Regions from separate parts of the Bacillus sp. 01N45 genome, predicted to be linked through region 2. Evidence: riboswitches for the same ligand, from Rfam matches in the RefSeq annotation. Region 2 holds a riboswitch; the other holds the start of a gene.
The links. Region 2 has a riboswitch for S-adenosylmethionine ahead of AC1DMU_RS26240 (MetQ/NlpA family ABC transporter substrate-binding protein). Riboswitches for the same ligand answer to the same signal wherever they lie in the genome.

Region 1 (3,830 bases), on a different contig from region 2:
ATAGAAGATTGGGGTTATGAGTTTTAGAGGAAATAAGGGAGGAATTCAAATGTATTTACACGGCACGAGCCGAATCAATGGGCAAGGACACTTAGAAATTGGAGGATGCGATACGACGCAGCTAGCAAAACAATACGGAACACCACTTTATGTATACGATGAAGAGTCAATTCGAGGAAAGTGCCGCGCGTTTCATCGTGCGTTTAAAGAAAGTGGTTTCTCTTATCAAGTAGCATATGCAAGCAAGGCGTTCTTGTGCATGGAGATGTGCCGAGTGGCTCGTGAAGAGAATATGTCATTAGATGTTGTTTCTGGAGGAGAATTATATACTGCGCTGCAAGCAGGATTTCCGGCATCACGCATTCATTTTCACGGCAATAATAAAACAGAAGAAGAAATTGTGATGGCTCTTCAGGCGAATATTGGTTGTTTTGTCGTAGATAATTTCTTGGAATTAGAAATTTTGCATGATTTAGCAGTGCAACATGGGAAATTTGTGAACATATTAATTCGTGTAACGCCCGGAGTAGAGGCGCACACACATGAATATATTACAACAGGCCAAGATGATTCGAAATTTGGATTTGGCGTGTCAAATGGTCAAGCGATGCAAGTAATTGAGATTGCTTTACAAAAATCAAATTATAATGTGTTAGGAATTCATTCACATATCGGATCACAAATATTTGAAACGGCCGGCTTTGTGCGAGCGATTGAAGTTCTTCGTCAATTTTTAGAACAAGTGAGAGAGCGAACAAACTATGTAGTAAAAGTGCTAAATGTAGGCGGAGGATTCGGAATACGCTACACAGAGTCAGATACACCATTAACTCTTGAGACATATGTGCGAGCTGTAACAAGTGCTGTGAGGGAACAATTTACAGTATGTAATTATCCCCTGCCAGAAATATGGGTTGAACCAGGCCGTAGTATTGTAGGGGATGCTGGAACGACAATTTATACAGTCGGATCTGTGAAAGATATTCCTGGTATTCGGAAATATGTATCAGTGGATGGTGGGATGACTGATAATTTAAGACCTGCTTTATATAACGCTCGTTATGAAGCGATGTTAGCGAATCGAGGGAATGATGAGAATGAGGAACTTGTCTCGATTGCTGGGAAGTGCTGTGAGAGTGGAGATATGTTAATTTGGGATATCACTCTACCGAAAGTTGCTTCAGCCGATTTATTAGCAATTTCTTGTACAGGGGCATATGGATACTCGATGGCGAATAATTATAATCGGATTCGTAGACCAGCTGTCGTCTTCGCGAAAGGCGGCACATCACAAATTGTTGTAGAGCGTGAAACATATGAAAATATTATTGGGAACGATCGCATACGTATTAAAGAACTTGTGTGAATGGGAAAAAGGAGTTGTTCGGATGGGCAATTCCTTTTTTATAAAACAAAATAATTAAAATATATCGGAAAACTAGGATTGAAAAAAATCAGAATTGTGATAAAATACAAATACAAAGCTTATCAAGAGAAGCGGAGGGAACTGGCCCGAAGAAGCTCGGCAACCTGCTTATAGAAAGCAAGGTGCTAAATCCAGCAAAATGGAATCCATTTTGAAAGATAAGGTAAAATATATTACCGAACAGTCTTTTCGAAATGGGAAAGATTTTTTTTATGAATAAAAAGGGGGGCTGTTCGCGTGAGCGTACGGGAACATTTTGAGGAAGTATCTGAGAAAATTCAAGCGATGCTTGCTGATATGAAATATGGTTCAATTACAATTGTTGTGCAAGATGGGAAAGTCATTCAATTAGAGAAAAGTGAAAAGGTACGTTTAAAGTAAAAAGCGCTGACTAGAAAAACTAGAGGCGGTTTTAACCTATTATATTAGGTTAAAACCGTCTTTTTGCTTTTACAGGGGGAAAGAACATGTTGACGTATGAAACGTGGGAAGAAAATAATGTTTCATTTTCAGAAGAAGATGAAACGAAAGGCGCGCTATCTGTATTAAGTTGGGCTTATAAAGAATATAAAAGTGAAATTGTATACGCATGTAGCTTCGGAGTGGAAGGGATGGTATTGCTGCATCTTATAAACCAAGTAAATCCATCTGCTAAAGTTGTATTTTTAGATACGAATGTTCATTTTCAAGAAACGTATGAATTAATTCAAAAAGTGCGGAAACGATTTCCTTCATTAAATATTATAGAAAAACAGCCGGAACTTACGCTTGATGAACAAGCGAAGTTGCATGGTGAGAAATTATGGGAAAGTAATCCGAATCTTTGTTGTAAAATTAGAAAAATTTTACCGTTAGAAAAATCATTAGCAGCGGAAAAAGCTTGGATATCGGGCTTAAGGAGGGAACAATCAGAAACACGTAAGCATACAAAGTTTATAAATCAAGATCATCGCTTTCAATCTATTAAAGTTTGTCCACTCATTCATTGGACGTGGAAAGAAGTGTGGCGATATGTATACAAACATAGCTTACCGTATAACCCGCTGCATGATGTTGGATATCCAAGTATTGGGTGTGAGAAGTGTACGTTACCTGTAGGTGAGGGTGGCGATTCGAGAGATGGTAGGTGGTCTGGGAAAGTGAAAACAGAATGTGGTCTTCATTACCAATAAGATGAATTTGAAAATAAAGCTAAGAGAGGAAATAGAAAATGAGTACAAGAAACGAATTAATAAATCGTATAGACGAGACTTACGACGTATCACAAATCGAAAAAGAAATTGAACTAGACAACATTGCGTTAAGTGATTTAGAGCTATTAGCGACAGGGGGATATAGCCCACTTACTGGTTTTTTAGGAAAGAAAGATTATGATTCGGTCGTAGAAACGCTTCGCTTAGCAAACGGGAGCATATGGAGTATACCGATTACATTACCAGTAACAGAAGAAGTAGCAGAGAGTCTAAAAGCTGGAGAGGAAGTAAAACTTGTTAATGCTGAAAATGTATATGGTGTCATTCAAATAGAAGATATTTTTGTGCCTGACAAGGAAAAAGAAGCGTTACTTGTGTATAAAACGACGGATGAGGCTCATCCAGGAGTGAAAAAATTATATGAACGACCGAACGTTTATGTCGGGGGAGCTATTATTCTTACAAAACGCTTTGAAAATAATCCGTTTCCTTCTTATCATTTAGATCCAATTGAAACGAGAGAAGAATTTAAAAAACGTGGTTGGAAAACAGTGGTTGGATTTCAAACGAGAAATCCGGTACATCGTGCCCATGAATACATTCAAAAATCTGCCCTTGAAATTGTAGATGGTCTCTTTTTAAATCCACTCGTTGGGGAAACGAAATCGGACGATATTCCTGCTGATGTAAGGATGGAAAGCTATGAAGTATTACTTCAAAACTATTATCCGAAAGATCGTGTCTTTTTAGGTGTATTTCCTGCAGCAATGCGTTACGCAGGACCGAGGGAAGCGATATTCCATGCAATAGTCAGAAAGAATTTTGGATGCACCCACTTTATCGTAGGACGTGATCATGCAGGAGTAGGAGATTATTACGGGACTTATGAAGCACAAGAAATTTTTACAAACTTTACAGTGGAAGAGTTAGGGATTACACCATTATTTTTTGAACATAGTTTTTACTGCACGAAGTGTGAAGCGATGGCTTCGACGAAAACATGCCCACACGGAAAAGAGGATCATGTCATTTTATCAGGTACGAAAGTAAGAGAACTATTAAGAAACGGTGAGGTTCCGCCGAGTACATTTAGTCGTAAAGAAGTAGTGGAAGTGCTAATTAAAGGTTTGAAAAAAGAAGTAGTAACAGAATAGGGAGAGAATGACATGGATACGAATATTACTTGGCATACAGCATCTGTTTCAAAAGAT
Region 2 (3,830 bases):
TATAGGGAGCAGTGAAGACGACAAGCGGTACGATGACACCTTGCACACCAATGGATGTTCCCATTAGAAACTTTGTAAAAGGTAAAATAAAGAATAGTAGAATGATAAATGGAAGAGAGCGAATAACGTTAATAATTGTATTAAGAATTGGATAAATGATTTTATTTTCGTGTTGTCCACCAGGTCTCGTTAAAACAAGCGTGACGCCAAGTGGTAGTGCAATAAGGATAGAGATGAATAGTGAAATAGATGTCATTTGAAATGTTTGAATGGTTGCTTCCCATATGACTTTACCCCATTCATCCAAAAAGGACTTGTTTCCCATAATCTGTTCTACCTCCTTCTACGATGATCCCTTGCTCTTGTAAAAATGATAAAGCACGGTCTATTTCAGTTTTTTCACCTTGCATATGAATAATCAGTTTCCCATATGCTTCATGTTTTAGCTGTGTAATATTACCGGATAAAATATTCGGATACACTTGGAAACGTTTTGTAGCAACAGCTAATGCTGGCTCTCCTGAAGCATTCCCTATAAAGGAGAGAGTTACAATTTCACCGGTAGTTTGTAGTTCTTTTTGTACCTCTCCTGGAATTTTAGCTGCAAAGGCGCTGTTTACAAATTTTTTCGTTGTTTTATGCTGTGGGTTTGTGAAGATATCCTTCACAGTCCCGCTTTCAACTACTGCTCCATGTTCCATAACAGCAACTCGGTCACATATACGCTGGATAACATTCATTTCATGTGTAATTAATAAAATTGTGATCCCGATTTCTTCATTAATCTTTAATAATAGGTCGAGAATAGAATCAGTTGTTTCTGGGTCTAAAGCGCTTGTTGCTTCGTCGCTTAATAACACTTCCGGTTCATGTGATAGTGCACGTGCAATGGCAACACGTTGCTTCTGGCCGCCAGAAAGTTCGCTCGGATATGCATCTTTTCGGTTAAAAAGATCGACAATACGTAAATACTTTTCTACCCTTTTTTCAATTTCATTTTTGGGAAGACCAGATAGACGTAACGGTAATGCGATATTTTCATAAACTGTCACAGTTTTAAGTAAGTTGAATCCTTGAAAAATCATTCCGATTTTTTGTCTCGATTTTGCTAGTTCATTTGCTGATAAAGTTGTTAAGTCTTGGCCGTTTACAATGATATTTCCTGTCGTTGGTTTTTCTAATAAATTTACACATCGAATTAATGTACTTTTACCAGCGCCACTATATCCAATGATTCCAAATACTTCGCCCTTTTTTACTTGAAGGGAAGTAGGTTTAAGAGCTTCTACATTCCCTTTTTTTGTTGTAAATACTTTGGATACATTTTTTAATTCAATCATTATCGTCAGCTCCTACCAAGATGGTAAAACTGAACCATCAAATTTTTTCTCGATAAATTCTTTTACTTCTTTAGATTGATAAGCTTTCTTTAATTTATTTACAACAGCATCATCTTTATTTTCAGTACGAACAACGACCCAGTTTACATATGGTGAATCCTTTCCTTCACGGAAAATAGAATCTTTCGCAGGGCTTAATTTTGCACCTAATGCAAAGTTTGTATTAATTGCAGCTGCTTTCACTTCACTTAGTTGTGTCGGTAATTGAGATGCCTCTAATTCAACAATTTTTAATTTCTTTGGGTTTTCAATTACATCTTTCGCAGTCGCTTTTTCTGTAGCCTTTGGATCCACTTTTAAAACGCCTGCTTTTTCAAATAGTTTTAAAGCTCGAAGTTCATTCGTTGGATCATTTGGTACAGCGATTGCGTCGCCCTCTTTTAAGTCTTTTACATCTTTTATGTCTTTAGAATATACGCCCATAGGGAATGTTACTGTTGAAAATACTTCAGTTAATTTCATATTGCGTTCAGCTTTAAATACGTCTAAATAAGATTTCGTTTGATAGCTATTTACATCGAGGCTTTTTTCATCTAAAGATACGTTCGGTGCTACATAATCATTAAATACTTTTACATCAATTTCGAGACCGTCTTTCGCTGCCACTTCTTTTACCTTTTCAAAAATTTGTTCATGCGGTCCACCCGTTACACCGACAGTAACCTTTTTCTCATCTAATGCTTTTACCTCTTTATCAGAATTAGCACCACATGCACCTAACAATAATACAGCTCCACTTACAATGCTCAATAATACTTTTTTCATCTATAGTTCCCCCTTCATATACGTTCCAAAATAAAAAGCACCTCTCAAAAATAAGAGAGGTGCCGAATAGACAAAATAGGTTTCTCTCTTATCTTCCAAAACGAAAACTCGTTTTGCAGGAATTAGCACCTTAGCTTATACGTCATAAGCTCGGTTGCCGGGCATCATCGGGCCAGTCCCTCCGCCACTCTTGATAAGAGTATGTGTATGTAGTTTTTTAATATGGTACTAATAGTAAATCTTACAAATAGAATTGTCAATATTATTTTCTGAATATATTTTATTTTAAGGTAATGGAAACATTCCCTTTTTTATGTCCCTTTTCCACATGCATATGAGCTTCAGCAATTTCTTCTAATCGGTAAGTTCTATCAATAACGGGCTTTAGTTTTTCCGTTTCGACTAGTTTTTTTAATAGAATCATATCCTCTTTACTTACCTTGGCCATCATTCCATTAACAGATACATATTTTCCATTGGATGTTAATGTATTTGTACAAAGGGATTTTTTATACTTCCCAACTGCATCAAATATAATATCGTAGCGCTCGCCCGGCTTAGTAAAATCTTCTTTCGTATAATCAATTACTTTATCAGCTCCTAAAGATTGAACGAGTTCAAAATTTGAATTACTACAAACAGCCGTAACGGTCGTACCGAAATATTTAGCAAGTTGTACAGCAGCTGTTCCTACTGATCCGGAGGCACCATATATGAGCACTTGTTGCCCTTTTTTTATACGGCCCTTTCTCAGGAAATGCAATGCTGAAGTTCCACCAAAAGGAATAACTGCCGCTTCTTCATACGTCACATTGGTAGGTTTTAATGTTATTAATCCACTTTCATGTACACATGTATATTCAGCATAAGCACCAGCATGAAGGCCAGTTAATGCAAAGATAGGATCTCCCTCTTTAAATTGAGTTACATCTGTTCCTATTTCTTCGATTTCACCGGATAACTCTACGCCGAGTATAGGGTTTCTCGGTTTTCTGAAACCTAATATGATCCGCATAGGAATCCAAAATAAGAGGGGACTATTAAAACCGCGTATTCTACAATCTCCAGTCGATACACTTGTTGCGTGAATTTTAATTAATACTTCGTTCTTTTTAGGTGTAGGTTTCTCTATATTTTGAAGCTGAAGAACGTTAGGTGGTCCATACTGTGTGCAAATGATCGCCTTCATAATGACCTCCTGAAATGAGTTGTTGTTATTTACATCATATTTAAAACCTTCATTAAACATGTCGCTATATAGCGAATATAGATTAAAAATTATATAGATTTCATAGGAAAAGAGGTGATATTATTTTGGGAAAGGGGGCGACATTATGAAAAAAATTATTTTTGTTTCAAGTTTAGTACTTGCAATCAGTCTAGGGGTAGGGTGTAGTAATGAGAAAACAGCAAAGACGGATGAACCGAAAAAAGAATCAGTTCAAAAAGAAAAAGAATTAGCAGCGAAGGATGTTTTCAAGAAAACGAACGAAGCTTTTAAAAATGAAGAGCATGTAACGATGACATATGGTGTAGGGGTAAAAGCTGAGGGAACAGAGATGGATATATTAAAGGCTAAGATGCAATTAGAGCCAAAGACAAAGAATTCTCGTTCTGAAATGAATATTTCCGGTACAGATGTTGTAGTGTATACTGTGGATGGTA

Region 1: linked by a shared signal. The riboswitch ahead of AC1DMU_RS08915 (YezD family protein) and the one ahead of AC1DMU_RS26240 (MetQ/NlpA family ABC transporter substrate-binding protein) in region 2 are both predicted to bind S-adenosylmethionine.

Annotation. Positions count from the first base shown of each region.
Region 1 covers NZ_JBFTQW010000003.1:225,212-229,041, reverse strand. The annotation lists gene lysA (diaminopimelate decarboxylase) at 50-1,366, shown strand; SAM riboswitch class I at 1,483-1,591, shown strand; gene AC1DMU_RS08915 (YezD family protein) at 1,664-1,807, shown strand; gene AC1DMU_RS08910 (phosphoadenylyl-sulfate reductase) at 1,894-2,598, shown strand; gene sat (sulfate adenylyltransferase) at 2,637-3,773, shown strand; gene cysC (adenylyl-sulfate kinase) at 3,786-3,830, shown strand, end outside.
Region 2 covers NZ_JBFTQW010000016.1:17,530-21,359, forward strand. The annotation lists gene AC1DMU_RS26230 (methionine ABC transporter permease) at 1-325, opposite strand, end outside; gene AC1DMU_RS26235 (methionine ABC transporter ATP-binding protein) at 300-1,340, opposite strand; gene AC1DMU_RS26240 (MetQ/NlpA family ABC transporter substrate-binding protein) at 1,353-2,165, opposite strand; SAM riboswitch class I at 2,251-2,365, opposite strand; gene AC1DMU_RS26245 (NAD(P)-dependent alcohol dehydrogenase) at 2,446-3,354, opposite strand; gene AC1DMU_RS26250 (hypothetical protein) at 3,500-3,830, shown strand, end outside.